Regions from separate parts of the Undibacterium sp. RuRC25W genome, predicted to be linked through region 1. Evidence: predicted binding sites of a transcription regulator. Region 1 holds the regulator's gene; each other region holds the start of a gene.
The links. The regulator sigma-54, encoded in region 1, starts transcription at its own class of promoters, with help from an activator protein. The targets are predictions, from matches to a motif close to TGGCANGNAANCTGCTTT.
Positions count from the first base shown of each region.

Region 2: prpB (methylisocitrate lyase) is a predicted target of sigma-54. The motif match lies at 5,044-5,061, and genes of this name have one in related genera.
Region 3: ACO0KV_RS09935 (nitrate/nitrite transporter) is a predicted target of sigma-54. The motif match lies at 4,770-4,787, and genes of this name have one in related genera.
Region 4: glnA (type I glutamate--ammonia ligase) is a predicted target of sigma-54. The motif match lies at 6,209-6,226, and genes of this name have one in related genera.

Region 1 covers NZ_JBMPPD010000013.1:36,381-44,682, reverse strand. The annotation lists gene ACO0KV_RS08085 (enoyl-CoA hydratase/isomerase family protein) at 1-271, opposite strand, end outside; gene hpf (ribosome hibernation-promoting factor, HPF/YfiA family) at 436-780, opposite strand; gene ACO0KV_RS08075 (RNA polymerase factor sigma-54) at 890-2,374, opposite strand; gene lptB (LPS export ABC transporter ATP-binding protein) at 2,385-3,149, opposite strand; gene lptA (lipopolysaccharide transport periplasmic protein LptA) at 3,169-3,735, opposite strand; gene lptC (LPS export ABC transporter periplasmic protein LptC) at 3,774-4,397, opposite strand; gene ACO0KV_RS08055 (KdsC family phosphatase) at 4,394-4,930, opposite strand; gene ACO0KV_RS08050 (KpsF/GutQ family sugar-phosphate isomerase) at 4,930-5,904, opposite strand; gene ACO0KV_RS08045 (cation:proton antiporter) at 6,114-8,105, shown strand; gene ACO0KV_RS08040 (adenine phosphoribosyltransferase) at 8,139-8,302, shown strand, end outside.
Region 2 covers NZ_JBMPPD010000039.1:23,257-31,558, forward strand. The annotation lists gene acnD (Fe/S-dependent 2-methylisocitrate dehydratase AcnD) at 1-2,461, opposite strand, end outside; gene prpC (bifunctional 2-methylcitrate synthase/citrate synthase) at 2,701-3,855, opposite strand; gene prpB (methylisocitrate lyase) at 4,052-4,942, opposite strand; gene prpR (propionate catabolism operon regulatory protein PrpR) at 5,268-6,872, shown strand; gene ACO0KV_RS15815 (response regulator transcription factor) at 6,974-7,333, shown strand; gene ACO0KV_RS15820 (chemotaxis protein CheC) at 7,336-7,947, shown strand; gene ACO0KV_RS15825 (diguanylate cyclase domain-containing protein) at 7,947-8,302, shown strand, end outside.
Region 3 covers NZ_JBMPPD010000018.1:21,566-29,867, reverse strand. The annotation lists gene mutL (DNA mismatch repair endonuclease MutL) at 1-15, shown strand, start outside; gene miaA (tRNA (adenosine(37)-N6)-dimethylallyltransferase MiaA) at 84-1,025, shown strand; tRNA gene ACO0KV_RS09950 (tRNA-Met) at 1,133-1,209, shown strand; gene ACO0KV_RS09945 (Arm DNA-binding domain-containing protein) at 1,333-1,452, shown strand; gene ACO0KV_RS09940 (polysaccharide deacetylase family protein) at 1,844-4,531, shown strand; gene ACO0KV_RS09935 (nitrate/nitrite transporter) at 4,966-6,168, shown strand; gene nirB (nitrite reductase large subunit NirB) at 6,185-8,302, shown strand, end outside.
Region 4 covers NZ_JBMPPD010000053.1:1,780-10,081, forward strand. The annotation lists gene ACO0KV_RS17560 (NAD(P)/FAD-dependent oxidoreductase) at 1-127, shown strand, start outside; gene ACO0KV_RS17565 (HDOD domain-containing protein) at 236-1,063, opposite strand; gene ntrC (nitrogen regulation protein NR(I)) at 1,282-2,781, opposite strand; gene glnL (nitrogen regulation protein NR(II)) at 2,863-3,939, opposite strand; gene ACO0KV_RS17580 (DUF4124 domain-containing protein) at 4,017-4,505, opposite strand; gene glnA (type I glutamate--ammonia ligase) at 4,652-6,067, opposite strand; gene ACO0KV_RS17590 (bifunctional diguanylate cyclase/phosphodiesterase) at 6,734-8,302, shown strand, end outside.

The sequences.
Region 1 (8,302 bases):
CGGTGAAAAAATCTTCTAATAGCGCGCTGTCACCCGTCGGCGTTGCTGTTCCGACGTCATAAAAAAAGCGAATATCACCTCCTGCACATAAAGCCTTTTCGCTACTACTCTGAATAAACACGGCACGGATGTGTTCATCTTCTCGCCACTGGAGCAAGCTAGCAGTCATCGCGCGTACCATGTCCAGAGATAATGAATTAAGGGCTTTGGGGCGGTCAAGCGTAATAAAACCGATATGATTTTTAACGGATGTCAGGACGTGTTCGCTCATAGGATTACCAATAAATTGATCGTGATGAAGCAATCATTTTATGCTTTGGTTGGCAAGACGTCACGTGCTTTCAACATCGCTAAACAAAGAGCTTGGTATAAACAAAAAAGGACGCCAGAAAGCGTCCTTTGTTTTGATGTCCCCGATTATTCAGGGGATGGAAATTATGCCGATGCCGGGTCTGGCATATGTTTTATTGCATCGTGCTGATGTTCCTGAATTTTGTCTTTATGCTTAATGACTTGACGGTCCAGTTTGTCGACCAGTGAATCAATGGCGGCATATAAATCATGCGCCAGACTTTCAACATGGATATCTTTTCCGCTGATGTGTAGATTGATATCGGCTTTGTGACGTTTTTCTTTTTCTCGGAGCTTGTCTACCGTCAGGATGACGGCAATATCAATGACTTGATCAAAGTGACGCCGTACCCGTTCTAGCTTGGTATGTACGTATTCGCGAATTGCAGGAGTTACTTCGACGTGATGTCCACTGATGGTGAGATTCATACTGTGCTCCTATAATAATGTTCCATACTATGATGATGCGCTCATTTCATCGGAAGTGTTTTGAGCTAAATCATATATAGCAATTTAAACCGTAAATACAAGGACAAACTTATAAAGATTTACGCATACTCACTGGAGGAATTTTCAAGGCTTCTCGGTATTTGGCGACGGTACGTCGGGCAATTACCATGCCCTGTTCACCCAGCATGTCTGCAATTTTACTGTCAGAGAGTGGGTTCTTCTGGTCTTCTGCTCCTATCAACTGCTTGATGAGTGCTCGTATCGCGGTGGACGATGCTTCTCCCCCAGTTTCCGTCGCGACATGGCTGCCGAAAAAGTACTTCAACTCAAACATGCCATGTGGGGTCAACATGTATTTTTGGGTCGTTACACGAGAAATTGTGCTTTCGTGTAGTCCTAGTGTATCAGCTATTTCGCGCAAAACAAGGGGGCGCATAGCAACTGCACCGTGCGTAAAAAAATTACGCTGCCTTTCTACTATCGCTTGCGCAACGCGCAATATGGTTTCAAAGCGTTGGCGCATATTTTTGATGAGCCAGCGTGCTTCCTGGAGTTGGGTGTTTAGACCATTTTCGCCGCGATGCTGACGCATCAGATTCGCGTACATGCTACTCACGCGCAGTTTGGGCATGACGTCCTGATTGAGTACGACTTGCCAGCCATTCGCCGTTTTTTTGACAATTACATCTGGGACGACATAGTCTGAACTACTTTTAGCAAATTCACTGCCTGGGCGTGGTTTGCATGTTCGGATGACAAGCTGTGCTTCACGTAAATCTTCATCATCACAATCAAAAATTTTCTTTAATTTAGTGAAGTCCCGTTGGGCAAATAAATTTAATTGATTTTCAACAATACTTAATGCCAAGCGACGCGTCACGAATGGGATATGAGGTAAACGTTTTATCTGCAATGCCAAACATTCTGCCGGACATCTTGCACCGACTCCGGCGGGGTCGAAACTTTGCACCATAGAGAGCGCAAATGATAATTCTTCTAGCTCAACAGTCAGTTCTATTGGCAGACTCGCATGAATTTCTTCTAATGTTTCGCTGAGATAACCATTATCATCAATGGCATCAATGATGAGTTCAACCAGCGCCAAATCACGCGGTTCGCGCAAATTGAGTCGCATTTGTTCTGATAAATGCTCACGCAGACCAATGTGCGCTGCTTCTAGCTGACGTTGACCGTCATCATCTTCGGCATTGTATTGGCCTGCTGGCGCATCATTGAAGCTCCAGTCTTCCTCGTTTGCGCTGACACTGTCATTCGTTGCAAATTCAGTGTCAGATTGTGAATCCTGCGACGTAGTGGTATTTGCTTGTAAATCTGGTATTTCCATGCCTGCATCAGGTGTTGTACTGGTGCTATTGATTGCGCCATCTGCCAATAGCCTGACTGCATTATCCATAGGATCATCGACCCGTTCCAAGAGTGGGTTCTCGATGAGTAGTGTTTCCAGTTCCTGATGTAACTCAAGGGTCGACAATTGCAATAACCGTATCGATTGTTGCAATTGTGGAGTGAGCGCCAGATGCTGGGAAGTGCGGAGTTGCAGGCTTTGTTTCATGATGCTTCCGTCACATCCGGAAATGTTCTCCCAGATACACCCGTCTGACCGATTCATTTTCAATGATGTCGTCAGGCTTGCCACTGGCTAATACTGCACCTTGATTGATGATATAGGCATGATCACAGATACCCAATGTTTCACGCACGTTGTGGTCAGTGATCAAAACGCCAATACCACGCTCTTTGAGAAAGCGTACGATACGCTGAATCTCAATGACCGCGATGGGATCAACGCCCGCAAATGGTTCATCTAACAGGACGAACCGCGGATTTGTTGCCAAAGCACGGGCAATTTCGACGCGTCGCCGCTCCCCCCCCGACAGAGATAAGGCAGGGTTGTCGCGGATTTTTTCGATTTGTAAATCTGCCAATAAGGCATCTAGTCGTTGTTGAATAACACCTTTAGATAAAAATTTGTTATTTTCATCTTTTTGTATCTCCAAAACCGCGCGGATGTTTTCTTCAACAGTGAGTTTTCTAAAAACTGAGGCTTCTTGCGGTAAGTAAGATAAACCTAAGACCGCACGTTCATGAATCGCCAGTCCAGAGGCGGGTATGCCGTCTATGGTAATACTTCCACCATCCGATGGGACGAGGCCAACAATCATGTAAAACGAGGTGGTTTTTCCCGCCCCGTTAGGGCCAAGCAAGCCAACAACTTCGCCGCTCTTCACGGTCAATGACACATCTCTGACAACCTGCCTCGCGCCGTAGCGTTTTTGCAGGCCTTTTACCACCAGCGTGCTGGTTTTTTCTGAGGTATTGGTTGGCATCTTATATTTCTTTGATATTTTATTTGTCGTTCTTTGGCTGAATAGTCAGACGGATTCTTCCACCGCCAGATACAGCAGTGCCATTGCTTGTATTCGAGCCAACAAAGACATCGTTTTTACTATCGTAAGAGAGATACTCGCCTTCTTGTTCGTCGGTGACCTTGCTACCTTCAAGGTAACGTACTTTGGCACGAGAGATGAATTTAATAAATTCTGTTTTTTCGTCATATTCGGCACGCTCAGCTTCACCCTCTACCCACAGGTCTGGCCCGCCGTCGCGTTTCTGGCGAAACCTGACCTTACCCCCAGCCTTAGCGTAGAGTTTTACGTTTTGAAAATCATCAGGGGTTTTGCTAGCAACAGCACGTTCCGCGCTGACGACCAAGGTCCCTTTGGTGATGTGCACATCACCAGAGCAAGTGGTGACATTGGTTTTGCCGTCACTGATCAGATGATCCGCTTCAATGACCATTTCTTTTTTGCTATCGGCTTTTTCGGCGTGTGCCGATAAAACTACCGAAGTGCAGAGGCCAAAAAATACTATCGAGCTCACAATCTGACGAGTAGAAATGAGAGTCAGGCGCATGGTTTACTTTCTAATTGGGTTTCTTGTCAGGTAAGTTCTCAATCAACACGTTTTTTTAAACGTGCGCGTACTTTGCTTAATAATTCCAGTTGCTGCGTTGAATTATTAGCGACCATACCAATTGCATGAGATTCTATACCGTGGGTAAATAATGTGACGGGATGATCCGAAGTAATTAAATCATCATCCGGGGTCAACATCAGATAATCTGTTTCTAAACGCATAAAATGTGAGTTGTCGCCCTCTGGGCGTTCAACGGTCACGTTGTCATACAGGCGCACTATATCGTGTTCGCGTTTCGGTAGGACTGTATTGGATTTCTGATCTACAACAGCCCGTGCTGCAATGATTGTGACTGCGGTGCGTTGATCGGCAAAGCTATTAATGTGTGGATTGGTAATTTCATACTGATCGGTACGTGGCAGATGGATCAGCTTCTCACCAGTTAAATGGTAATTCGCTTTGTTGCTATTCGATAGTCGTATGAAGTTGAATTTTTCTACATAGTAATCAGGCTCAAGGCGCACGGAAGATTTTTGTGCATCTTCTTCTCCACTCTGGCGAAACGCATTTTCCACCCAAAAGCTTCCGAGCGCAATAAACCCTAGGACTGCTACTGCAATCCAGATTTGTGCTCGGTCAATGGTGATTTGTGGTTTCATGCCAGATAGTCAGCTAAAGCGAGTTGGTATTTGTTCTGCGCCCGTAAAATGTAGTCACACACCTCACGTGCAGCGCCTTTACCACCAAGTGCCGTGGTCACATAATCTACTCTTGAGCGAACTTCTGGATGGCCATTGGGGACACTTGCGGCAAATCCGACACGGGTCAATACTGGTAAATCGATGACGTCGTCCCCAATGAAGCCACATTCGTCGCTGGTAAGATTCAATTCCGCCAGAAGTTCAAAGAAGGCAGTTTTTTTATCATGGATGCCTTGACGGACATGCGTAATGTCGAGGTCTGAAGCGCGTTTAGAAACGATCGCAGATTTGCGGGCGCTGATAATTGCAGTAGCGATACCCGCTTTTTGTAATAAGCGGATCCCTTGTCCATCGAGAACATTAAACGTTTTCAGTGCTTCGCCGTCAGGACTAAAATGCAGGCTGCCATCCGTCAGAATACCATCGACATCAAATATCATCAGCTTGATTTTTGCTGCTTTTGCTGTTGCTTTTATGAATGCGTCAGACATTAAATTACCTTTGCTCTTGTCAGATCATGGATATGCAGCGCACCGACCAGTTTGCTATCTTCATCTACGACCAGCACTTGATTGATCCTGTAGGTTTCCATGACCTCGACTGCTTCTACAGCTAGCTGATCGGCACGAATTGTGCGCGGATGAGGATGCATGACATCAGCAATGCTGATTTGCGTAAAATCACACACACCTTCCATCATGCGGCGTAAATCACCGTCAGTGAATACACCAACAATATGGCGGTCTGAATCGACGACTGCCGTCATCGCCATCCCTTTTTTGGTGATTTCAAGGAGTGCGGACGTGAGTTTGGTATCGGGTGAGACGCTCGGAATAGCATCCCCTGTACGCATAACATCTCTGACATAAGTGAGCAGTCGTCGGCCCAGAGCACCACCGGGATGAGAGCGGGCGAAATCTTCTTCGCGGAAGCCACGCGCATCTAATACGGCTACAGCTAATGCATCACCTAAAGCCAGCGTTACTGTGGTACTGGCGGTGGGCGCCAGATTGAGTGGGCACGCCTCTTTATCTACCTGCAGGCTTAAATGTACATCTGAAATTTTACCCAAACTTGAGGCTGGATTGCCTGTCATTGAAATCAGTTTTACACCGAGTCGCTTGATAATTGGCAAAATGGCCATCAGCTCTGTCGCTTCGCCTGAGTATGAGATGGCAATAAAGACATCTTGTGGCGTTACCATACCCAAGTCGCCATGAGCGGCTTCTGCCGGATGGACAAAAAATGACGGCGTACCGGTCGATGCAAATGTGGCTGCAATTTTGCGGGCGATATGCCCTGACTTACCTATTCCAGAGACAACAACTCGGCCTTTACATTGCAGTAGCATCCGTACCGCGTGTGCGAAGCCTGCGGCATCCTCATTGTTGAGGCGCTTTTGTAGGGCAATTAAAGCATCAGCTTCAATTTGTATAGTTTGGCTCGCCAACTCAACAGCACGCATGGCAGCGTCGTTCGTGACGTCATCAGAGGCAGTGTGCGCGTCTGGGAGGGAGGATGCGTTCAAATCATTCATCCCGACAGTATAAACGAAATCCACAAAGCAAAAACTTTGCCAGATGTAACGAAGTGATGATGAATCGCAAAATATGGACTGCATTAATGTAAATTTTGCTTAGGAAAACGACAGTAATTTCTCATAAATCGGCAATAATGCGTCTTATGAATGCTCTTGATACCACTCTCGCTCTGTTAGCTGCTGCCGTCCTTGGGGTAGTGGCTTTTCGTATGCTGCAATTGCCGCCTATCCTTGGCTATTTGACGGTAGGTATTCTCGTTGGCCCTTTTGGTCTTAATGTCGCTGAAGATGGTGCCGTGACGCATGAATTAGCGGAATTTGGCGTTGTTTTTTTGATGTTTTCAATAGGTTTGGAATTTTCGCTATCGAAGTTACTGGCAATGCGTAAGGACGTTTTCGGACTGGGACTGGCGCAGGTTGTGATGACGATCATCGTCAGCTTACTGGTGGGATGGGTGACTGCCACGTGGATGCCAGGCTTCTTTCATATCGGTTGGGAAGGTGCATTCGCTTTGGGCGGCGCTCTGGCGATGTCCTCAACTGCCATTGTGTCGAAGATGCTGACTGAGCGTCTTGAATTAGAAAGTCAGCATGGTCGTAAAATCATCAGTGTGTTGCTCTTCCAGGATCTTGCAGTCGTCCCCTTACTGATTCTTGTCCCCGCGTTAGCGACACACGATGGCAATATTGTACAAACCTTAGCTTGGGCGAGCGCGAAAGCAGTGTTAGTCCTAGTCATCCTTTTGTTCGTTGGTCAGAAGGTGATACGTACCTGGTTCAAGATTGTCGTCAAGCGGCGTTCGCAAGAATTATTCATGCTCAATCTGCTACTCATTACATTGGGCGCTGCATGGCTGACGGACAAAGCCGGATTGTCGATGGCGCTGGGCGCTTTCGTTGCTGGAATGCTGATTTCTGAGACCGAATACCGGCATCAGGTGGAAGAAGATATCAAGCCCTTCCGCGATGTCTTGTTAGGACTGTTCTTTATTACCATCGGCATGATGCTCAATTTTAGCGTGGTAGTCGGTAATAAATGGTTGGTATTGCTGCTGTTTGTCGGACCACTCTTGCTGAAATTAGTGCTGATTACCGGTTTGGCAAAAGTATTTGGTAATTCAACCAGTGTGTCTCTTCGTACAGGTCTTGCCTTGGCGCAGGCAGGTGAATTTGGTTTCGTGCTATTGAATCAAATTGGTGATTTGCATTTGATCGATAGCAATTTAATGCAGGTGATTCTTGCGTCAATGGTGTTGTCTATGTTGGCTTCTCCGCTGATTCTGGCGAAATCAGATGCGATTGTGATGAAGTTGTCTGCCAATGAGTGGATGATGCAGTCGCTAGCGCTGACGCAGATTGCAGCGCGAACAATGACTGCAAAAAAACACGTGATCATTGCCGGTTTTGGACGCAGTGGGCAAAGCCTAGCTCGTTTGCTGGCAGAAGAAAAAATTGCTTATCATGCGCTCGATCTTGATCCCGACCGGGTGCAAGAGGCACAAATCGCGGGTGATCACGTGTCCTACGGTGATGCTGCAAGGCGGGAGAGTTTAATGGCAGCCGGGATTAATCGCGCAGCAGCGTTGGTCGTTACTTATACGAGTACCCCGTCAGCCTTAAAGATTTTGCATTTGGTCACGGAGCTCAATCCCAGTTTGCCAGTGATCGTACGTAGCCATGACGATACCGATTTGGATAAACTCAAAGCGGCAGGCGCAACCGAAGTAGTCCCTGAATTGATGGAGGGCAGTCTCATGTTGGCCTCCCATGCACTGGTGTTGCTTGGCGTTCCTCTGCGGCGCGTCGTGCATCGTGTTCAGGCAGCGCGGGATGCCCGGTATGAATCGCTGAGGGGCTTTTTTCATGGTGTCAGTGATGCGACTGATAGTCCGGAAAATATGCAAATTCGCCTCCACACGGTGGTGTTGAGTAGTAAATCTCAGTTTGTTGGTAAGTTGTTGCCTGAGCTGCGTCTTTCTGAACTGGGGGTTGATGTCCAGGCAATACGACGTGGGAAAAATCGTGTAGAACTGACGAATGATCTGATTTTACAGGCAGCAGACGTATTAGTTTTACGCGGCACGTCAGAAGCGGTCGCTAGAGCGGAGTCGCGGCTGTTAAAATAGCGGGTTATTTTTAAAATTGAAGGACATCTGGCGATGTTAAATCCCTCCGAATACATTAAACAACATATCCGCACTGTGCCAAACTGGCCGCAAGAGGGGGTCATGTTCCGTGATATTACGCCTTTGTTGCAGAACCCGAAGGTATTCCGGGTTTTGATCGATATGTTCGTGCATCGTTATATGGATGAAAAAATCGA
Region 2 (8,302 bases), on a different contig from region 1:
GATGGATCACCAACGTCAGATCCTGACGCGCCTTACGCTCACCAATTACGTCATAGGTTTCTGTGCCATCCAGATTTAGTGTCAGGCGGTTAACACCTGGTTTAAATTCGAGTGGCAGCACACCCATACCGATCAGGTTAGTACGATGAATACGCTCAAAACCCTCAGCAGCAATCACTTCAACACCAGCCAGACGTACCCCTTTTGCGGCCCAGTCACGTGAAGAACCTTGGCCATAGTCAGCGCCAGCGACGATAATTAACGGCTGTTTGCGCTCCATGTAGGCTTCAATCGCTTCCCACATACGTGTTACTTTGCCCTCAGGTTCAATGCGAGCTAACGACCCAGCTTTGACTTTACCTTCGGCATCGCGAACCATTTCATTTTTCAGAGTTGGATTAGCAAATGTCGCACGCTGTGCCGTCAAATGATCGCCACGATGCGTTGCATAGGAATTGAAATCTTCCTCAGGCAAGCCCATTTTGGCCAGATATTCACCTGCCGCACTGTCGAGCATAATCGCGTTGGATGGTGACAAATGATCTGTCGTAATGTTGTCACCCAAAACTGCCAACGGACGCATACCCTTCATCGTACGCTCACCAGCCAATGCACCTTCCCAGTACGGAGGACGACGGATGTACGTGGTCTGTGGACGCCAGTCATACAATGGGCTCACTGAATTTGCCTGTGTAGCCTGAATCGCAAACATTGGCTCGTAGACTTTACGGAACATGTCTGGTTTAACGCTCGATTTCACAATCGCGTCAATTTCTTCATCAGTTGGCCAGATATCTTTCAGACGAATTTCTTTGCCGTCAACGACAGCTAATACGTCTTTTTCAATATCAAAACGAATCGTGCCAGCAATCGCATAAGCAACAACTAAGGGCGGAGAAGCCAAGAACGCTTGTTTAGCGTAAGGATGAATACGACCATCAAAATTCCGGTTACCAGATAATACGGCGGTGGCGTACAAATCACGATCAATGATCTCTTGCTGAATGACTGGGTCCAGCGCACCTGACATACCGTTACAGGAGGTACAGGCGTAGGCGACGACACCAAATCCTAGCTTTTCCAGATCGGTCATCAAACCGGCTTCTTCAAGGTACATGGTCACTGCTTTTGATCCTGGCGCCAGCGATGATTTTACCCATGGCTTACGGGTCAGACCGAGACGATTCGCATTGCGTGCCAACAGAGCAGCAGCAATCACGTTACGTGGATTAGAGGTGTTCGTGCAACTTGTGATCGCTGCAATGATCACTGCACCGTCAGGCATTTGACCTGGTACATCATCCCATGCACCTGCAATACCTTTAGCGGCCAGATCTGCCGTGGCAACGCGTGCATGCGGATTAGATGGGCCGGCCATATTACGGACCACTGTCGACAAGTCAAATTTCAGTACGCGCTCATATTCAGCATTAACCAAGGTATCCGACCACAAACCAGCTGTCTTCGCATAGGTTTCTACCAACGCCACCTGCGCATCCTCACGACCTGTCAGCTTCAGATAATCGATAGTTTGCTGATCGATGCTGAACATGGCCGCTGTCGCACCGTACTCTGGTGCCATATTAGAAATCGTCGCACGATCACCGAGCGTCAGTGCAGCAGCGCCAACACCGTAAAACTCGAGATATGCGCCGACTACTTTAGATTTACGCAAGAATTCTGTGAGTGCCAGCACCACGTCGGTCGCAGTGATACCTGGTTGTGGCCTACCACTCAGTTCAACTCCGATAATATCCGGCAAACGCATCCAAGATGCACGACCGAGCATGACGTTTTCCGCCTCCAGACCACCCACACCAATGGCGATCACACCCAGTGCGTCGACGTGCGGTGTATGGCTATCAGTACCAACCAATGTGTCTGGGAATGCAACACCTTGCTGAGATTGAATCACTGGGGACATGCGCTCTAGATTGATCTGATGCATGATGCCGTTGCCTGGCGGGATAACATCGACATTCTTAAATGCCAGCTTTGTCCAGTTAATAAAGTGGAAGCGATCTTCATTACGACGATCTTCAATGGCGCGGTTTTTTTCAAAGGCATCTGGATCGAAGCCGCCGCATTCAACAGCGAGCGAATGATCAACAATTAATTGCACTGGCACGACAGGATTAACTTGCGCCGGATCCCCACCCTGCTCCGCGATGGCATCACGCAAGCCAGCAAGATCAACCAGCGCGGTCTGACCCAGAATATCGTGGCACACCACACGTGCCGGAAACCATGGAAAATCCAGCTCACGCTTACGTTCAATCAGCTGTTTTAATGAGTCAGTTAATGTTGAAGGATCGCAGCGACGGACCAGATTTTCAGCCAGCACACGTGAAGTGTACGGTAACTTATCAAAAGCGCCAGCCTGAATGGCGTCGACCGCCTCACGGGCATCGAAAAAATCCAGCTTAGTGCCGGGTAGAGACTTACGGAATTGTGTATTCATTGTGTGCTCGCTCATTGTTGAAGCAATTTGCAGTGCGAAGAAAAGAGGTTAACTCGTCAGCTGGTTAAAGTGCACCAGAGTGATGAATGACATGTGCATCGTCGCATCATCGCCCCGAATAAGGTACCCGCTTGAGCCATTCTATGGTTAAGCGGGTACGTCACCGAGTAGTATGCACACAGTCTTCAAAGGCGATATACGCGTCTTTTTGTGCGACTGTGGTGCGACGATTTCAATACTTACTTACGTTCGTTCAAAGGTACAAATTTCAAATCTTCAGGGCCAACATAGTTAGCACTTGGACGAATGATTTTGTTATCGATACGCTGCTCAATGATATGCGCCGCCCAACCTGAGGTACGTGCAATCACAAACAATGGCGTAAACATTGCCGTCGGTACACCCATCATGTGGTAAGACACTGCAGAGAACCAGTCCAGATTCGGGAACATTTTTTTGATATCCCACATCACTGTTTCGAGACGCTCAGCAATATCAAACATTTTTGTTGAACCCGCTTCCACGGACAAGTCGCGCGCCACTTCTTTGATCACTTTGTTACGTGGATCGGAGATCGTGTACACAGGATGACCAAAACCAATCACTACTTCTTTGTTTTCGACGCGTTTTTTGATATCTGCTTCTGCTTCATCAGGATTGTCGTAGCGCTTTTGAATTTCAAATGCCACTTCATTTGCACCACCATGCTTAGGACCACGCAACGCACCGATCGCGCCAGTAATAGCGGAATGCATATCGGATCCAGTACCAGCAATCACGCGGCCAGTAAATGTGGATGCATTAAATTCGTGTTCTGCGTACAAAATCAGCGATGTATGCATCGCTTTTTCCCAAGATTTGCTTGGTTTTGTTCCGTGCAAGAGGTGCAGGAAATGGCCGCCGATGGAATCATCATCAGTTTCTGTATCGATACGCTTGCCGTTGTGGCTGAAATGGTACCAGTAGAGCAACATAGAGCCGAGCGAAGCCATCAGTCGATCAGCGATATCGCGTGCACCTGGCACATTATGATCATCTTTTTCTGGCAATGTGCAACCCAAGACGGATACGCCTGTGCGCATCACATCCATTGGGTGTGAAGATGCTGGCAGTGTTTCTAATGCCGCTTTCAGGTTGGCTGGCAAGCCACGCAATGCTTTTAATTTGGTTTTGTAGGCAGCTAATTCTGCACCAGTTGGCAATTTACCATGCACCAACAAATGGGCAATTTCTTCAAATTCGCAGGCATCTGCTACGTCAAGAATGTCGTATCCGCGGTAATGCAGATCGTTGCCAGTTTTACCTACGGTACACAACGCAGTATTACCCGCGGTTACACCTGACAAAGCGACAGATTTTTTTGGTTTGAAAGTGCTTGTTGTTTCGGTTGTCATCGTCTTCTCCAGATTTTCAAAAAAACACTCGCCGCGGAGACCCAGATACGCACAGAAAAGCAAAAGAGCAGATTGATCGTCCTTGCATTTCCTGTACCTTGGCTCAGCAAGAGAGGTTAAGGATTGATATGCGTTCACCCTCAACCAGAAAAGCGGTCACTATTATTTCTGTGTTGAGAGCGGGGATCTTCAAAATTTATTTCACTTTTTGCTGGGCAAACAATGCATCCAGTTTTTGTTCGAAATCGTGGTAATTAATGCGATCGTACAGTTCCATGCGTGTTTGCATTGTATCGACCACATTTTTTTGCGTGCCATCACGACGGATTGCTGTATAGACGTTTTCAGCTGCTTTATTCATTGCACGGAATGCCGACAGCGGATAGAGAACTAAGCCAACATCAGCGGATTTCAGCTCTTCAACCGTGTACAAAGGTGTCGATCCAAATTCTGTAATATTAGCCAGAATAGGTACTTTGACTGCGTTCGCAAATTGCTTGTACATCTCCAGTTGCGTGATCGCTTCTGGGAAAATCATATCAGCACCAGCTTCAACACACATCTGCGCACGCTCAATCGCCGCCTCGAGTCCCTCGACGGCCAACGCATCTGTACGCGCCATGATGACGAAGTTTTCGTCAGTACGGGCATCCACTGCCGCTTTAATACGGTCAACCATCTCTTGTTTGGTAACAATTTCTTTGCCGGGACGATGACCGCAACGTTTCGCGCCAACCTGGTCTTCAATATGCATCGCAGCTGCGCCAAATTTGATCATTGATTTGACAGTACGGGCAACGTTAAACGCGGAAGAACCAAATCCAGTATCGACATCTACCAGCAATGGCAGATCACAAACATCCGTAATACGACGTACATCTGTCAAAACATCATCCAGATTAGAAATACCCAGATCTGGCAGGCCCAGTGAACCAGCGGCAACACCGCCACCAGATAAGTAAATCGCCTTAAAACCAGCGCGCTTGGCAAGCAAGGCATGGTTAGCGTTGATTGCGCCTACGACTTGTAATGGTGATTCTTCTTGCATTGCCTTGCGGAAGGCAGCACCTGCGGAGTAATTACTCATATCGTGGTTATCTTTCAGGTTAGTGAGGCCTCAGTTTTGTCGCAGATGAGGTGCAACATGTTGCTATCAGCCCCGTATGTTGAACAGAATTCACTAAGCATAATGCAATCAGCGTGCCAATCCAGACTGGCTGCGAGATAGATTAGTCGTACTTTCATAAAAATCAAGGACTTAAAACATACCGACACCACATTAGCGGTTGCCTTCCCACCTCATTACGTTTCATAATAATGTTTCAAATGAAATCAATGAAACATCAAATGCAACAATTTTTGAAACGCAACACAAAACATGCCTGTCAATGCGATTTAACACCTCAGAATCCATGAAATCAAACACGCCATCACGCGACCCACAAGACAGACCCGTCATCTGGACAGTCTCAATTTCAAGATTATTTGACATGTTTCGGGACATTATGGTGGAGTACGATGCCAATGCAGACATCGTTCCTTTGTACATGGGATTTGAAGAAGCAGTGCAACACATCCGCGAGCGCCTGCAGACAGAGCGCTGCGATGTCGTCATTGCAGCAGGATCAAACGGTGCCTATCTCAAAAATCGCCTCCCAGTGCCGGTAGTGATTGCCAAAGCGAGTGGCTTTGATGTGATGCAGGGCTTAGCCAGAGCCCGCAAAGTCTCTGCCGAAATAGGTATTGTCACCTACCAAGAAACCATGCCAGAACTGGCAGACTTCAAAACCACCTTTGGTTTCGATTTAGAGCAAAGAACTTACGTCACTGAAGAAGACGCACGAGCTCAGATCAGCGAACTGAAAGCCAGCGGCATCCGCGCGATTGTCGGCGCTGGATTGATCACAGACCTAGCAGAAGAAGCAGGCCTGACAGGCATATTTATGTATTCAGCGACATCCATACGGCAGGCATTTGATGATGCACTGGAGTTAGCCCGTCTGACACAACTGGAATCAAATCGCGGCCGTCGTCATGCAGCAACTGACTCCTTACGCGCTAGGCACGACATACGCGATCTGCGTGGCGAATCGCTTGCAATGCAAGCAACACGACGCGCCATCTCACTGTATGCACGCTCACCCGCCACGGTTTTACTGCAAGGTGAGACAGGGACAGGTAAAGAGCTCGCTGCCCAAGCAATGCATAAAGAAAGTGCGCGCGCTCGATATCCGTTCGTGGCCGTGAATTGCGGCGCGATCGCCGAAAGTCTGCTGGAGTCAGAATTATTTGGTTATGAAGAAGGCGCTTTTACAGGATCTCGACGTGGAGGGCACGCCGGGGTATTTGAAGCAGCCCATCGCGGTACGTTATTTCTGGACGAAATCGGCGAAATGCCACTGAGCCTGCAAACTCGCCTTCTGCGTGTACTTGAGGAACGCGAAGTTGTCAGAGTTGGTGGCACAAGACCAATTCCAATTGATATCCGCATTATCAGCGCAACGCATTGCGATCTCGATACCCGTATTAAAGAAGGCCTTTTCAGGGCAGATTTATTTTATCGGTTAGCAGTTTTACGCTTACAGATGCCAACCCTGCGCGAGAGAACCGAAGATATTTTACCGCTCGCGGAGTGGAGTCTCAAACACGCCTTAGCTAGCATCGGTGCGCGCCCTCATCTTAACCTTCACGCTCAGATCAATTCGTGCCGTCATTTATTCGAACAATATAGCTGGCCCGGGAACGTCCGGGAAATGCGGAATATGATGGAACGTCTGGGATTATTTTTAAGTGCAGAGCCTTTACAGGCACTCACCGCCGCTTTCGCGCGAAAGATTCTTCCAGAACTCGATGCGCCTTCCATAATGAACAAAAATCCAACTCTGCAAATAAGCGACGAGATAACGGATATTTCCTTGGAGCAAGTAATGGAAAAATTCAACAATAACAGGGAAGCGGCAGCTGCATTTCTTGGAATCAGCCGCACAACCCTCTGGCGAAAGCTCAAGAAACACTAATTGAGTGGATTACATGTAAATTTTCTGAAACTGTAATGTAAAATGAGAATAGAACGGATTTATCACAAATAACATTGTCAACTTGCAACCCAATAAAACTCATGACAAAACTTCTCATCGTTGATGACAGCAAAGTATCACGGATGGTGATACGAGCCCATATAAAAGCAGCACAACCCGACTGGGAAATCATCGAAGCCGGTTGTGGCGAAGACGCAATCAAAATCACCGCAGAGCAGCATGTTGATTTTTGCACAATGGACATTAACATGCCCGGCATGTTGGGCACCGATGCCGCAGAATTGATACTACAAGCGCACCCGGCGATGCGCATCGTGATCTTCTCCGCCAACGTTCAGGATGCGATGCAAACGCGCGCTAACTCATTAGGCTCAATTTTTGTCTCGAAACCTGTCACAGAAAAGTCGATAGCTATTGTTACCAATTACTTCCTAAGCTAAAAATGATCTCTCTAACTGAACTTCATCTGGACGCATTGAGTGAGATATTCAATGTTGGCGCCGGCAGAGCTGCGGCAAGTCTCTCAGAGATTGTCGGAGATGAAGTTCTTCTTTCGGTTCCCTCTGTAGAGATTCGCAAATCGTCTGAAATTGACAAGGAGGTGATGGGTCTCAATAGCGAACGCTTTGGCGCTGTTCACCAAACTTTCACTGGCGCATTTGAAGCTGAAGCTATTCTACTTTTCACCGAAGCACACGCACTCGAAATTGTGCGCGACATGATGGGCTCACAAATCAGCCTTGAAGACCTCGCTGAATTCGAACAGGAAGCAATGTGCGAATTAGGTAATATCATCCTCAATGCCTGCTTGTCTGCAATGGCAGATATGCTAAGCATTCCTCTTAACTGCTCACTACCTGATTACACTGTGTCCACAGTTGAAGAAATTTTTCAACGTGTTAGCACCAACGAAGATGAGCCTTACTTACTACTGTTGCACATTGATCTCGCTATTGAGAAACGCCATTCGGAAGGTCATTTAATTTTCGTTTTGAGCTCAACGTCCTTGCGGGACTTGGTCGCACAAATCGAGCACTTTCTAGGGGCGATTTAATGTCTGTCTTAACACCCCCATCGTCACTGTTGATGGAAGAGATTTTCAACTCAATTAATCTGGGATTAATCGTTGTAGACAAGCATAAAAAAATCACCGTTTGGAATAACTGGGTTGAAAAACATAGTGGCACCAAGGCAGTTAACGCGTTAGGCAACAATATTGCTGACGTTTTTTCGGAAGCACCCAGCGCAGCGTTCATCACAGCGATCACCAACACGATCAATTATGGATTACCAGTGGTACTTTCTAATGCGCTGCATCGCTCTCCCCTGGCCTTATTTGCGCGAGGGCATGAGCAAAACGAAAAACGGTTACCTCAATCTATTTCGCTCACGCCAATCAACATAGAAAC
Region 3 (8,302 bases), on a different contig from region 1:
CTGCGCGGTCAGTAAAGCACCTACAACAAAATATCGTCTAATCACAAGATCAGTGCGATCGTTTCACACAGAAAGTCAGCATCATGACCAAGGCCAACGTCATCGCCATCATGGGCCCCACAGCAGCGGGCAAAACCGCTGCTGCGTTAGAAATTGCCAAGCATATTCCCGCTGAAATCATCTCGGTGGACTCCGCGCTCGTCTACCGCGATATGGATATTGGTACCGCTAAACCAAGCGCCGAAGAACTCGCAAGTGCACCGCACCACCTGATTGACATCATCGATCCCGCAGAATCCTACAGCGTCGCCCAGTTCCGCAAAGATACCGAGCGCTTAGTCAAAGAAATTCAGGCGCGCGGCAAGTTACCCATTTTGGTTGGCGGCACGATGATGTATTTCAACGCGCTTAAACAGGGTCTTGATGATCTGCCCGGTGCGGATCCAGCCGTCCGCGCAGAACTCGATGCAGAAGCAGAACGCATTGGCGTCCCCGGCCTGCATGCACGCTTGGCAGAAATCGATCCGGAAACCGCGGCCCGCTTAAAACCAAACGATAGCCAACGCATACAACGCGCGTTAGAAATCTACGCCATCTCCGGCGAAACCATGACTACACTCTTCGCCCGCCAGACCAAAGCCGGTCCAGCGTTCGATATGTTATCCGTCTCATTGGAACCAGCAGACCGTAGCGTTTTGCATCAACGCATCGCCTTACGTTTTGATCTGATGCTGGAAAACAGCTTCATCGACGAAGTCGCTGCGCTCAAGCAACGACCTGATCTACATGCCAATCTGCCGTCCATCCGCTGCGTAGGCTATCGTCAAGCTTGGGACTATCTTGACCAACAGTGTCACTACGACGACATGCGCGAACGCGGCATCATCGCCACCCGCCAACTCGCTAAACGCCAACTCACTTGGCTACGCTCCATGCCAGAACGCATCATCATCGATTGCTTAAGCCACAATCCCCCACAACAAATTCTGCAGTTAGCAAAAGAACACTTACATCTACCCGAATAAACACAAAATACCCCTTGTCTTTTTAGAAAATCCCCGACGTTTCCAGCAAAAAAGTCCAGCGCAGGGTTGACACCCGCCCCACAAGCTGCCATAATCTCAGGCTTCTTGGTGATATAGCTCAGTTGGTTAGAGCACAGCACTCATAATGCTGGGGTCGGTGGTTCAAGTCCACCTATCACCACCAGATTCGCGTTCCGACTAGTTCGGTAACGTACAAAGAACCCGCTTCTAGCTTAGGCTACGGCGGGTTTTTTGTTTTCTAAGCGATTTTAACGCCCATTGATAGCCAACGTCTTTGTGAGTACATTTGCGGGTTAACTTTGCTGGTTTTAAGTATTGGCGCATGGGCTACCGTGTTGAGGGTTCCGAGCGACCTATCGCCTTTGGAACGTATCCTAATATCTCCTTAAAAGAGCCAGAGAAGTAAGAACAGCGGCACAGGCACAAATTAAACGCGGAGATAGATCTGTCCTAGGCCAAGCGAATCGAAAAATCAACAAAGCGACTGGCAGCGCCAACGCCTTGGAAACTGTTGCACGCGCTTGGCACGCCAATTAACTTAACACATGGCAAAGTCGTACTGCAGCTCACGTCCGGCACGGCTTAGAAAAAGAGGCCTCTCCTTAATGCTGGCGCATTGACGGCAAGCATGGTGCAAAGGCAGATTGTTAAAGTTAATATTGTAGCGATGAATTTGCGTTAAGACTGCGGTGGGGTAGCGTTGGATTTAAATGTACTTTCACGCACGGTTGTCATTATTAAATTGTAATTTCACGATAAAATTCACTTTGCGATCACCTCTCTATTGTGGCTAAAAAGTGAAACATACCAAAACCATTGTCATCCTCCTTGCCAGCCTCTTAGTCGCTACTGGTGGAGCATGGCTTTATCATGCAAAACCTGCCGATAATGCCGTTGCTGGGACCAACGCACCTGCCAGCGATACCATTCTCGACACACAATTCAAAGGCATTCTATCCAATTACCAAAAAATAATCGTTCTGGTAGCGGATGAAGGCAAGCTATCTAAAACTGAGTTGGATGCCAGCGTCAGAGTGGGCCAAGTCATCTTTCATGAAAATCAGGACACTATTTCACAGCTCAAAACGAGCTTAGATGCGCTAGTCAGCTCAACGCAAGCAAACCGCTTTGAGACCATCAATCACTTGCTCGATTATGTCGAATCAGATCCAGCCCTGTTCGACGCCGATCGCCTGGCATTTAAAGAGGTCATGGCCGCTCTGCTCACGTCAGTGACCAAAGATACTTCACTGACGGCAATCAAAATGCATAAACGGATCTCGGAAGATCTGGATGCATTAAATGAGATTGAGCGTAATTATGAAAAAGAATTAGGCCAGATCTTCGGTCACTTTGAGCAGCGTGGTATTGTCTTAAAGAGAGAAAAATGGGATGCCTACGTTGCGCATTTGAAGCAGCAATATTCACGCGAAAAAATACTCAAAGACTATGGCACTGTGCTGCCTGCGCCGATCAGAGAGGAAGTCATTGAGTCTGATGCCAGCAAACCAGAACGCGAAATTTTCGGAAATCGACTGCCGTCAAAAACTGTCGTGTTCACCTTCGATGATGGACCGCATAAACAGTACACAGAAGAAATTGCCACCATCCTGAAAAAATATGGTGTTCCTGCGGTATTTTTTAATGTCGGGCAAAATCTAGGTGCCATTAATACCGATGGCAGTACCACACTCGCTGCAACGGCAAAGATCAGCCAAAAACTGCATGATGATGGCTTCGTGATTGGGAATCATAGTTTTAGCCATGCGCAATTATCCAAGCTCAGTGGCGACAATCTGAACAAAGAGATCTTTCAAACGGATACGCTGTTAAAGGCAATGGATACGAACCGTTCGCCCTTGTTCCGTTTCCCGTACGGTGCGCATAATCAGGAAGGCTTACAAGCACTGGAAAAAGGACACTTACAGTCAGTGATGTGGAATATCGACTCCTTAGACTGGGCGGATCCTATTCCAAGCTCGATTGCAGACCGCGTCTTGCAAGCCATTGAAAAACAAAATCATGGGATTATTCTATTCCATGATATTCACGACCGCGCAGTCAAAGCATTGCCCGTGGTATTGGACAAGCTCGTCGCCGATGGTTATCAATTTGCAGGATGGGACGGCAAAACTTTCACTGTCGTCAAAGGTAAAAATGCTGCACAAGATAAAGTCTCTGTGAGCCCAGGCTACAGCAACTCGTGGGCAATGGTGATTGGCATTAACGACTACGCCAAATGGCCTAAACTTCAATATGCTGTTCAAGACGCACAGAGTGTACGACAAGTATTGATTGAGAAACTGGGCTTTCCTTCCGACCATGTTTTCGCGCTACAAAATGGCGAAGCAACCCGCAATGGGATTCTGGCTGCATTCCATGATCGCCTCGCCAACCCGAATATCAAAAAAGATGACCGTATTTTTGTGTTCTTTGCCGGACATGGTGCGACGCGTAAGCTCAGCTCTGGGCGTGACTTAGGGTATATCGTTCCGGTCGATTCGGACCCCAATGCATTTGCCGCTGATGCGATCCCGATGACGGAAATTCAAAATATTTCTGAAAGTCTGAACTCCAAGCACGTATTTTTTGTGATGGATGCCTGCTACAGTGGGCTGGGGCTCACCCGAGGTGGTGCCGCTAACTATCTGCGCGACAACGCAAAACGGATTGGTCGCCAGATGTTAACAGCGGGTGGTTCTGATCAAATGGTCGCCGATGGTGGTCCGAACGGGCACTCGGTCTTCACCTGGACGCTCATGCAAGGGCTTTCTGGCAAAGCAGATCTGAACGGTGACGGCATTATCACCGCCACTGAGCTGGCGGCGTATGTCGCACCAGCCGTCGCCGCGGTGTCGCAACAAACGCCAGCATTTGGTAGTTTGCCGGGTTCAGAGGGTGGCGACTTTGTCTTTGAATTACCCGTCGAGAGCGAATTTATCAACACGGCCACGACCCAGTTATCGAATGATGCAATCGCGCTCAATACCAAGCTCGACTCCACCAGACCAGAAGCCGCAGTCAATGACAAAGGTAATGCAGCGCAGCCCAACACCGGTGTCAAAGTACGAGATTTACAGGGTGCAGTACAAACGCTGGTCACGCCGGTGAACACGCCACTCTCTTCACGGCAAATGGCACAACATGCGAATGACCGAGGCTTGCAGTACTACAAAGAAAAACAATACGCCGAAGCCAAAGCGCAATTTACCCAAGCACTGAAACTGCGTCCTGACTTTGCGCTTGCGGCCAATAATCTGGGTTTTGTTTACTACAAGCGCGACCAATTCGCAGAGGCAGCACGATGGTTTGAAAACACCATCAAGATCGATCCTTCAAGGGCGATTGCTTATCTCAACTTAGGCGATGCTTATGTCCATGCAGGAGATAATGTCAAAGCAAAAAAAGCGTATCAGACGTATCTTGAGCTCAGCCCGACTTCGCCTTCTGCGGTTTATGCAAAGAAGCAACTGGAGAAGCTGTAAATACTCTGAAGTCATCTCTGACGTGCCCACAACCACCATTTCTTTGCTGGGAATGGCATGTCAGATCAGGGGCGCAGCGCGTACCTATATTGAATAAACAACATAATATGCATTGAGCATTAAGGCCTCACCCCATTCAAGTGCAACACGATGTTTTTGCACTTCCTCAGTGCATTAATCATGCGCATCGGTCTTTGGCGTCTACCCTCCTCCCTCTGAAATACCCGTTTTTCTCACCTGGCACACATATTGCAATGCAACAGATGTGAGCACAACGACGTGCGAACAAGAATGCAAGGTGCGATGTCAACGGCGACAACGTGCGACAAGGACAATGGCGTCCCCTCGTAGAGAAAGTACGAGCGGATGCCTTTTTTTATTGTTTCGCGCAGCGTGTCTTTATTGTGATCCGCTGCTTTAGCTAGGAGATTCTCATGGATCGTAGTTTTTGGCGCTCCGGCCACACGCCGACATTATTTTGCTCATTCCTGTACTTTGATCTGAGTTTTATGGTCTGGTATCTGCTGGGGCCAATGCAAGTGCAGATTGCTACAGCGCTCGGTTTATCAACGCAGGCCCGCGGATTCATGGTGGCAACGCCTATCTTGGCAGGTGCCCTATTACGCGTTTTCATGGGTTTTCTGGCTGATCGGGTGGGGACAAAGCGCGCTGGCGTTATTGGACAGATCGTCGTGATTGCGGCCTTGCTCTGCGCATGGCAATTTGGCATCCATAGTTTTGCGGGCATCATGTTTTTGGGCCTGTTTCTTGGGGTTGCTGGTGCCTCGTTTGCGGTGGCATTGCCGCTGGCATCTCGCTGGTATCCACCGCAACATCAAGGTACAGCGATGGGTATTGCAGGTGCGGGCAATTCAGGTACGGTACTGGCGGCTTTATTTGCGCCGATGTTAGCGACCGCGCTCGGCTGGCAAAATGTGTTTGGTGTTGCGTGCATTCCGCTCGTGCTGTTGCTGATCACCTATTCACGCTTCGCAAAAGATGCGCCTGGCACTTTCATGAAAAAGGATGTGAGCGACTACCTGCGCATGCTGCGTGACTCGGATGCATGGTGGTTTATGTTTTTCTATTCCCTCACGTTTGGTGGGTTTTCTGGATTCGCGAGTGCGCTGCCTGGTTACTTCCATGATCAGTTTGGCTTTGATCCTAAAACAGCAGGATTGGCAACGGCAGCATGTGTGTTCGCTGGCTCGGTGATGCGTCCACTCGGTGGTGTGTTAGCTGATCGTATCGGCGGTACAAAATCGCTGCTGGTCGTGTTTGCAAGCACCTCCGTATTGATTGCTACTGCAGGCTTTCATGTTGGTGGCTCAGTCGGCGCGCTGACGCTGTTTATCATGGCGATGCTGTGTCTAGGTGCTGGTAACGGTGCGGTGTTTCAGTTAGTACCACAGCGTTTCAGTAAAGAAATCGCTGTCATGACAGGCTTGATTGGTATGGCGGGTGGGATTGGCGGCTTTGCCCTCGCAGCCAGCCTTGGTGCGATCAAACAAGCCACTGGCGACTATTCTGTAGGATTATGGTTATTCTCTTTCCTCGCGGCATTAGGATGGGTCAGTCTGAGTGGTGTGAAAGCCCGTTGGAGAACAAGCTGGTCCGCAGGTATGGTTCGCGTCTGACGATGAAAGGTACACTATGAAAAAGCTTAAATTAGTCGTCGTTGGTAACGGGATGGCGGGTATCAGAACAGTGGAAGAATTACTCGCCATTGCGCCGGATATGTATGAAATTACTATTTTTGGGAATGAACCGCACCCCAACTACAACCGTATTCTCTTATCACCTGTGTTGGCTGGAGAACAGGATTTTAAAGATATCGTACTTAACCCTGTGTCTTGGTATGAGGAAGCAGGAATCGATTTACGTATGGGATGTGCGGTGTCCAAGATTGACCGGATTAAACGCCAGGTCATTACTGATGATGGTAGCTGCACACCGTACGATCGTTTGTTGATTGCTACCGGATCGACGCCATTTATTCTGCCGGTGCCGGGCAATAAACTCGATGGTGTCATCAGCTATCGTGATATTCATGACACGGAAACTATGATCGAGACAGCACGCATTAAAAAAAATGCGGTCGTCATCGGTGGTGGATTGCTGGGTCTAGAAGCAGCGAACGGCCTTCGTTTGCGTGGCATGAATGTGACCGTTGTCCATCTGGCTGAGTGGTTATTGGAACGTCAGTTAGATAAAACTGCAGGAAAGCTGCTTCAGCAATCGCTACAAGAGCGTGGCTTAGATTTTTTGATGGGAGAAGTGACTGAAGAAGTCATCGGCAATGAAGAAGGTAAAGTCAGCGCTGTACGTTTCAAGAGTGGCACCACCATTGATGCAGATCTCGTTGTCATGGCCGTGGGCATACGCCCAAATACGGCACTGGCAGAGGCAGCCGGCATTTACTGTCAACGCGGGATTGTCGTCAGCGACGCATTGCAAACCTATGATCCGCGCATTTATGCCGTGGGCGAATGCGTCAGCCATCGTGGTGTGGCGTATGGCCTGGTTGCGCCGCTGTTTGAGCAGGCAAAAGTGTGTGCGAATCACTTGGCACAAATGGGTATAGGACGCTACCTTGGCTCGTTCCTGTCCACAAAACTCAAAGTCACTGGCATTGACTTGTTTTCAGCAGGTGAGTTCATGGGCAAAGAGGGCAGCGAAGAAATCGTGCTGTCTGACCCAGCAAGTGGCATCTATAAAAAATTAGTCATCAAAGATGATCAGTTGATCGGCGCCTGTCTTTACGGTGACACCACTGATGGTGGTTGGTATTTCAAGTTACTCAAAGAGGGGCGAAAACTGGGTGAACTGCGTGATCACATCATGTTTGGCGAATCTAATGTCGGTGATGTGGGCGTGCAAGGGCAAAGTCGTGCCAACCAGATGCAAGATACAGATGAGGTCTGTGGCTGCAACGGTGTCTGCAAAGGTACGATCGTCAAAGCGATCAAAGACAAGGGACTGTTCACCCTCGACGATGTCAAGAAACAGACCAAAGCTGCCAGTTCGTGCGGCTCCTGTACTGGATTAGTTGAACAGATTTTATTGAACACGGTGGGCAGCAGTTTTCAGGAAACACCAAAAACCAAAGCCATCTGTGGTTGTACCGACCGTAATCATGGTGAAGTACGCAAAGCGATTCGTGAACATCACTTGTTAACGCACAAGAGTACTTACGACTTTCTTGAGTGGCGCACACCCAATGGCTGTGCGACCTGCCGTCCTGCGATCAATTATTATTTACTATCGACGTGGCCACACGAAGCCATCGATGATCCGCAAAGTCGCTTCATTAACGAACGTGCGCACGCCAACATTCAGAAAGATGGAACATTCTCAGTCATTCCACAAATGAAAGGTGGCGTCACGAATGCATCCGAATTGCGTCGCATCGCTGATGTAGCTGATAAATATGCGATACCTATGGTGAAAGTAACTGGTGGTCAACGGATTGACTTGTTAGGCGTAAAGAAAGAAGATCTGGTCCATGTCTGGTCCGATCTAGGAATGAATTCTGGCCATGCTTACGGCAAATCAATTCGTACAGTCAAAACCTGTGTCGGTATCGAATTCTGTCGATTTGGGACGCAAAACAGTACCCAAATGGGAATCGACTTAGAAACGATGCTGGCCAATATGTGGTCTCCGCATAAAGTAAAACTAGCGGTATCTGGTTGTCCTCGTAACTGTGCTGAAGCTGGCATTAAGGATGTCGGTGTGATCGCTGTCGATAGTGGCTGGGAATTGTACGTT
Region 4 (8,302 bases), on a different contig from region 1:
TTTAAATACGAAGGGACTGTATCCTGCAGGTGAAGGTGCGGGTTATGCAGGCGGAATCTTGTCAGCGGGTGTTGATGGAATCAAGGTTGCCGAGGCAGTTGCATTAGACATCGAAAAGAAAAAATAATATCTACTAGCTCATACGCACCAAACTCGACCCACATTTTTTTTGATGACACAACCGTGTCTCATACGATGGCGCGGGTTTGGACGTATTGAGCAACGCCATCGAAAACTAGTTAAGCAAGTCATCAAGACCTTCGCTCAGCTCATGTAATGGCGGCATGTCATTGAGTACCATATCTGAAGTTAATCCTAATTTTCGGACAACGTCTAACGGTAATGTCGCTTCCAGCTCTTCATGACTAAATTTATTCTCCTCAGCCCTAGAGCGCCATGCGGCGATGTGAACAATTCCTGCAATGGGCTCGAACTGGTGCGCTTCTAATGGTGCGGCTGACGCCTTGATCGCTTCAGAGAACGTATCCGGAAATCTCCAGCGTTTTGCTAACTCAGCGCCAACATCATAAAAATCATACCCAAAAGAAGTGCGCTCAATACTAGGTCGACGTGCATCGAGCGTACCGGCGATTTTATCTACTTGCAGCGCCTCTTCCGGCATACCAGCATGCATCACGAGTTGTCCAATGGCATGCATTAGTCCGACCGTAAAAGCAAAATCCGAATTGCCATGCGTTTGTTTTGCCAGCCACTTCGCCACAACAGCAGCATGCAGGCTGTAACGCCAAAATTGTTTCAGGTCAATCCCTGGCATGGTTTTAAAACCACCAGTTAAACCACTGCTAACCACCAAGGTGCGGACAGTCATAAATCCCAGCATCAACACGGCATCGTCGACAGAGCCAACGCTACGTGATGAGTGATAATAGGAAGAATTAGCCAATCTTAAGAGTTTGGCGCTCAGAACCAAGTCCGCAGAGAGTTTCTTGGCGATTTCGTCGATAGAGACACTCTCGTTATTGAAACTCTCAATGACTTCCTGCACAACTTTAGGAATGGACGGCAACGCATTTTGTTGTTGGAACAATGAATCGATCTTCATGGGACATCTCCTGATATGGTGACAGCGCAAAAGAACAGCGTGAGTCCTGCATTCTGAATAAATCTCATGCCAGCAACGATTTTTTGATAGTACAAACAAAACATCAAGAAAATAGTTGCTTGCCATTAAAAATCATACTCTGATATTCACGCCCCACAAAACGTTTTATTTAAAAACAGACATTGCCCCTTAATAATTAACCTTGTTTGATGAAAAATTTAATCATCTTTTGCACCATCAATCCCCAACTCCTGAATTTTTCGGGTGATCGTATTGCGGCCTATCCCCAAGCGGATCGCTGCATCATTCTTTCTGCCATGGGTGTGCTTTAATGCGGCGCGGATCACAATAGATTCAAAGCTCTTACCTAATTTAACGATTACGTCAGTTTGACCGTCATTGAGCATCGCCGAAGCCTCAAGCTCTAATAAGGCTACCCAATTAGCGCTGGAAAGAGTACTGCGCTCCTGTGGGAAATGATCGTTTGGCATCGATGGGGAAGCATCGACAACCGTTTGCTTTGCAGGCTCATTTTTTCTTGAATCTGACGCGTTATTGGCAACAGCCACTGGGAGCATATCTTGCGGTAAATCCGCAATTTCCACCGTTTGCCCCGGGGCCATGACAGTAATCCAATTACACAAATTCTCTAACTGTCGGACGTTTCCAGGAAAATCCATGCCAGATAAATAATGCATTGAGGTTTCTGACAGACGCTTCACATCAACACCAAGTTGCTTTGCACTTTGTGCTAAAAAAAACTTAGCCAAAAGCGGAATATCTTCACGTCGCTCACGCAGACTAGGCAGACGCAAACGAATCACATTCAAACGGTGATATAAGTCTTCACGGAACAGGCCATCTTTGACGCGCAATTCCAAATTTTGATGCGTGGCCGCAATGACCCTGACATTCGCTTTCATTGGCTGATGTCCGCCCACGCGATAAAAATGGCCGTCCGACAGAACGCGTAATAATCGCGTCTGAAGATCAAACGGCATATCACCGATTTCATCTAAAAACAGGGTGCCACCTTCTGCTTGCTCGAAGCGGCCGCGCCGCATTGTCTGCGCGCCAGTAAAGGCACCGCGCTCGTGCCCGAATAGTTCTGATTCTAATAAGTCTTTTGGAATCGCCGCTGTATTAAGGGCGATAAAAGGCTGATTTGAGCGTGGGCTGTGTTTATGTAAAGCGCGCGCGACTAATTCTTTACCACTACCAGACTCACCTGTAATTAAGACCGTCACATTTGATTGCGACAAACGTCCGATAGCACGAAATACATCCTGCATAGCAGGAGCCTGCCCCAAAATTTCAGGTGTTTCTGAGATGCTCTGTTCTACATTCGCCTCACGCAAGCTCTCTTCAAGTGCACGACGAATCAGTTCAACGGCCTTATCCAGATCAAACGGCTTCGCTAGATATTCAAAAGCACCGCCTTGAAATGCCGCGACTGCTGAATCGAGGTCAGAAAATGCAGTCATAATAATCACGGGCAGACCGGGGTGTTTTGCTTTTACCGTTTGCAGAAGTTCAAGTCCGGAAGCACCATGCATGCGAATATCAGAAACCAATACTTGCGGGGCTTCGGATTGCAGGGCCACCATCGCATCGCGCGCATTGGTAAAGCTTTTCGTGATCAGATTTTCTCTGGCCAAAGCCTTCTCGATTACCCAGCGAATTGAATCATCGTCATCCACTATCCAAATTGGTTTCATATCTTTATCTTAGTCTTAGGTTTCAACGTAGCGATTAATGATGACACTTTTGGCGTCTCACACTTGATGCGCTTACTTACATTAAGGAAGCGGAATCAGGATCCGGAAATCAGTACAACCAGGGCGACTTTCACACTCAATCACACCCATGTGTTGATCAACAAAGGTTTGTGCCAAAGTTAAGCCTAAACCGCTACCGCCATCCCGTCCAGATACAAGGGGATAAAAAATTCGGTTGCGGATTTCTGGCGGAATTCCAGGTCCGTTATCAATGATATGCAAATCTAATGCCAGCCTGTAACGTACCTTGGCTACGGTAATTTGCCGAACGACTCGCGTTTTAAATGTTAAACAAGCGTCCCCTTGTCGTATTCTTTCATTCAGTGCCTGCGCGGCATTATGCGCAATATTAAGCACCGACTGAATCAGTTGCTCTTTATCACCGCGAAATTCTGGAATCGACAAATCATAGTCACGCTCAATAGTCAGGCCTTGCGGAAACTCAGCAACGATCAGACTTCTTACCCGCTCGCACACTTCATGGATATTAACATCACCAACAATGTGCGGAAGTCGGTGTGGCGCCAGCAAACGATCAACTAGCGTTTGTAGGCGATCAGCTTCTTTGATAATGACCTGCGTGTATTCTCTGAGTTCTTTTAGCTGACGTTCGGGCAATTCCAATTCCAGCAATTGCGCTGCACCACGAATACCGCCCAGTGGATTTTTGATCTCGTGTGCAAGATTACGGATAAGTTCTTTATTCGCTTTATTCTGATCAAGCATACGCTCTTCGCGATCAAGCTTGAGTTGCTGAACGTTTTCACGAAATTCAATCAGTACAGGTAACTCCGGATTATCTAAGGCCGTTACGATGCTGTGCACGTGCAAAGGCTCCCGCCCTGCACGCTCCAGAGTCAAATCCTGGCGTTTATCTGCAAATTGATGCGCTACCGCTTGCTCAAATACAGCGATCAATTCATTCGCATTAAGAAAAAGATCTCCTAATTTCTGGTGAGTCAGCGCTTTTAAAGAACTATCTAATAAACTTTCGGCAGCGGCGTTCGCAAAGACGATGCTGCCCTCGCCATTAAGAACGATAACAGCCGACGTTAGGAGATCAAGTCCGGCAAATGGGGTAAGAGAATTTTTCAACATAGTCCAAAAAAAAGGCCGCACATAGCGACCTTTACGCAAACATCATGCCTGAAAAACGCAAAGCATGTGCATCATCATTATTTCAGGTTATTGAGTTCGCGTTGCAATGCTTCAATATTTTTTGTAGTCCGACTGATATCGTCTTTCATAGACGCAGTTCGTTCCTGATATTTGGCATAGTTGCGCTCCCCCCCCAATCGCTCCGGTTCACCGTTGTTGTATTCTTTTTTCAGATCATCTAATTTTTTTTGCTCTGACTTCAACTCATCTTGCAAGATTTGCTTGCGATCTGAATCACGCGATTTTTGCGTATAGTCGTCAACTTTTGGAAAATCTGAGGGGCTCGATGCAGATTTACCCTGCGCTTTTTTGGTGGGCGATGGCAACGCGGGAGCAGGAACAAGCGTAATGCCCTGCAATTCGACTTTACTGCACCCTTTGGTTGCACCGGTATTTTTATACTCTTTACGTCCATTTGCATCAACGCATAGATAGACCTCGGTCTGCGCGTAGGCAATGCTTTGCAATAAGAGTAAGGAAACAAGGCCAGTCAATAATCGAGTCATATGCATTCAATAGTCGCGAACAGACTTGTAGTGTATTCGAAGCTCGGGCGATACACAATTCCCGCTTACCAGATGTAACAAAGCACGTGAAAGCACAAAAGAAAAAAAGCGGGGTTGCCCCCGCTTTTTCTTTACCTCGTCATGGATTACAGAGAGTAATACATGTCGAATTCAACTGGATGCGTTGTCATACGCATACGTTGAACATCTTGCATTTTCAGTTCGATGTAAGCGTCGATCATACTGTCGCTAAATACACCACCGCGTGTCAGGAACTCACGGTCTTTGTTCAATGCATCCAGTGCCTCTTCCAAAGAAGAACATACTGTTGGGATCAATGCATCTTCTTCTGGTGGCAGATGGTACAAATCTTTTGTTGCAGCTTCACCTGGGTGAATCTTGTTTTGCACGCCATCCAAACCTGCCATCATCAATGCAGCAAAGCACAGATATGGATTTGCCAGTGGATCTGGGAAACGTGCTTCAACGCGACGGCCTTTTGGATTAGCAACATAAGGAATACGGATAGAAGCAGAACGGTTACGTGCAGAGTAAGCCAATTTCACTGGTGCTTCGTAACCTGGAACCAAACGCTTGTAGGAGTTTGTACCTGGGTTAGTGATCGCATTCAATGCTTTTGCATGTTTGATGATACCGCCGATGTAGTACAGAGCGAAATCAGACAAACCAGCATAGCCGTCGCCTGCGAACAGGTTTTTGCCATCTTTCCAGATTGATTGGTGAACGTGCATACCAGAGCCGTTATCGCCAACGATTGGTTTAGGCATGAAAGTCGCTGTTTTGCCGTAGGTATGTGCTACGTTCCAAACAACGTATTTCAGGTTTTGTGTCCAGTCAGCGCGCTCAACCAATGTAGAGAACTTGGTGCCGATTTCATTTTGACCAGCGCCAGCAACTTCATGGTGATGTACTTCAACTGGAATACCCAAGGATTCCAAAATCAGGCACATTTCAGAACGCATGTCCTGGAAGCTGTCGACTGGTGGCACTGGGAAGTAGCCGCCTTTAACAGTTGGACGATGGCCAGTGTTGCCGCCTTCGAGTTTTTCGCCTGTTGTCCAAGAAGCTTCTTCAGAATCAATCTTCACAAAGCAACCGGACATATCGATTTTCCAACGTACGCCGTCGAAAATGAAGAATTCTGGCTCTGGGCCAAAGTAAGCGGTATCACCGATACCTGAGGATTTCAGGTAAGCCTCTGCACGTTTAGCGATAGAACGTGGATCACGGTCGTAACCTTTGCCATCGGATGGCTCGATCACGTCACATTGCATAAACAATGTTGTTTCTTCCATGAATGGATCGATATTTGCTGTGTTTGGATCAGGCATCAACAACATATCAGACGCTTCGATACCTTTCCAGCCGGCGATGGAAGAGCCGTCGAATGCGTGACCAGATTCGAATTTATCAATGTCGAATTGGGAAACTGGAACAGTTACGTGCTGTTCTTTGCCTCGGGTATCAGCAAAACGAAAGTCAACGAACTTAACTTCGTTGTCTTTCGCCATTTTCAAGACTTCTGCGGCTGTCATTGCCATGTGAAACTCCTCAAATAGAGCTAAAAATAAATTCGGAAATTGCTGAGCACTACGCCAGCCATATTAATCGAAGGAAATGAGCGTATCTATCACCCTCTGTCCCATCGAATTTCATGCATCGGCTAAACTCAACTATCAATCATAGCAGAAACTATGCCACCTTCCAGCCGAACAAAAAACAAATAAATTTATGCATAAATTCATGTTTTTCTCTATTTTCATTACTCCAGCGACAACTATTTAAGTAAGCACCAAAAACATGCAGCACTAAATGAGTGCAAAAAAATTTATTTGCACCAAATAAATGCAGCGCATCTTTCTCGACGCAAATAGCCACGTTTTGGTGCATTGGTGCATGGCGCTGGCAGATATCAATAAAATGGCGTCAATGCTACTTCATAAACCCCTATCGTTATATTTAAGTCATCCGCTCAATATTCACCTTCACCTTCGCATGATCAATACGATCATTCATGGGCATTTTTTAGTCAATGATTGATGCGCATCAGAAACAGTGCCGATTGGAAACGAACATGATTGACTCTCATTTATCCATTAGCTATCGTTCGCTTAATGATTGCGCTAACACGACGGCATGACAATATCCGGCAGTTAACATGAAACTTGACTGTTTCCATCGCCGATAGGACTATTAGTAGACATCATATGCCATCTATCTCCAGAAGGTTCTCCTTCAACTCTCATCTCTTTGCGATATGGACGTTCTTAGCGTCGATTGCAGTTGGCACTTCAATTGTTATTAGGCTCGAACAAAGTGCTCTTATTGAAGAACATCTTTCAACCTCAGGGCTGGCAACCATACAAGTGCGGGAAATTGAGGACAAGTTGGCGCACGCTCTGTCTGCAACTTACGCGGTCGCCTCTCTCATCAAGGATCACAACGGCAACGTCGATAATTTTGAGAGTTTTGGGAACCATTTATTATCGTATCACTCAAGTATAGCTGCCTTATATCTTGCGCCGAATGGCATCACAAGCAAGGTCGTGCCAACGGTCTGGAGAAAGTTTGGACTAGGTATCGACTTGTTTAACGATCCTGAACGAAAGACTGAAGCCATCATCGCAAAAAAGACCAACCAACTTTCTTTGGCAGGACCGCTCATGCTCCGCAGAGGAAGTATTGGTATCATTGGGCGCTTACCCATTTTCCTTCAAAAAGAGAATGACCAAAATCATTTTTGGGGAATGGTCTCTGTTGTCATTCCTTTACAACAAATAATCAAAGAAACAGAACTCCCTTTACTTGCGCAACATGGGCATGAGTATGAGTTGTGGCGATACGACCCCGCCACAGGGCTAAAACAAAGTATAGACAAAAGTGCTCATTTTTATCATCAAAGTGCGGTCAGACAAACAATCAAATTACCTAATACCCTCTGGTATCTCGACGTCGCACTCAATGATGCCGATAGATCGCTGATCGCGCTGATCATCAAATGCAGTCTTGTTTTTCTGGTCAGTCTTATCGTTGCTTGCATGGTCAAGTTATTACTCAACAGCAAGCAACAGAAGCGCAGTCTGGAAGCACTCATTACTTCCCGCACCAATGAGCTAGCAGCCAGGGAAGCAGACTTGTGTCGTGCTCAACGCATTTCCAGAACAGGTAGTTGGGTTGCAGACGCCAACCACAAAATTTTATGTTCCAATGAAGCGTACAGCATACTTAAAATTGCCAAGGGCGTTCAATTAGACCGTCAAACTATTCTGAAAAAGATTCACCCTGATGATCGGCGACAAGCCATTGAACATTGGGAGAGCATAAACAGCAATACTCATAGCGAAACTGAATTTCGCTTACTCATCGAAGGTCAAACAACTTGGGTTCATTCACAAATTGAACTCGATAAAACGTCCAGCGGACAAGAACTACGGCGCATCGGTACATTACAAGATATCACAGCCCGTAAGCGTATTGAAGACGATGTGCGGGTGGCTGCGATCGCTTTCGAAGGGCAGGAAGGTATGGTCATTACCGATGAAAATCGCGTCATTTTAAGAGTAAATAAAGCCTTCACCAGAATTACCGGCTACTCCAAAGAAGAAGCCATCGGCAAGACAACCAGCTTACTCAAATCTGGGATGCATGGCGCAAGTTACTACATCGACATGTCTGAACAATTGAAAGAGAATGGCTTCTGGCAAGGAGAAATATGGAATCGTCGCAAAAATGGAGAGATTTATCCCGAATGGCTGACGATCACAGCAGTCCAGTCC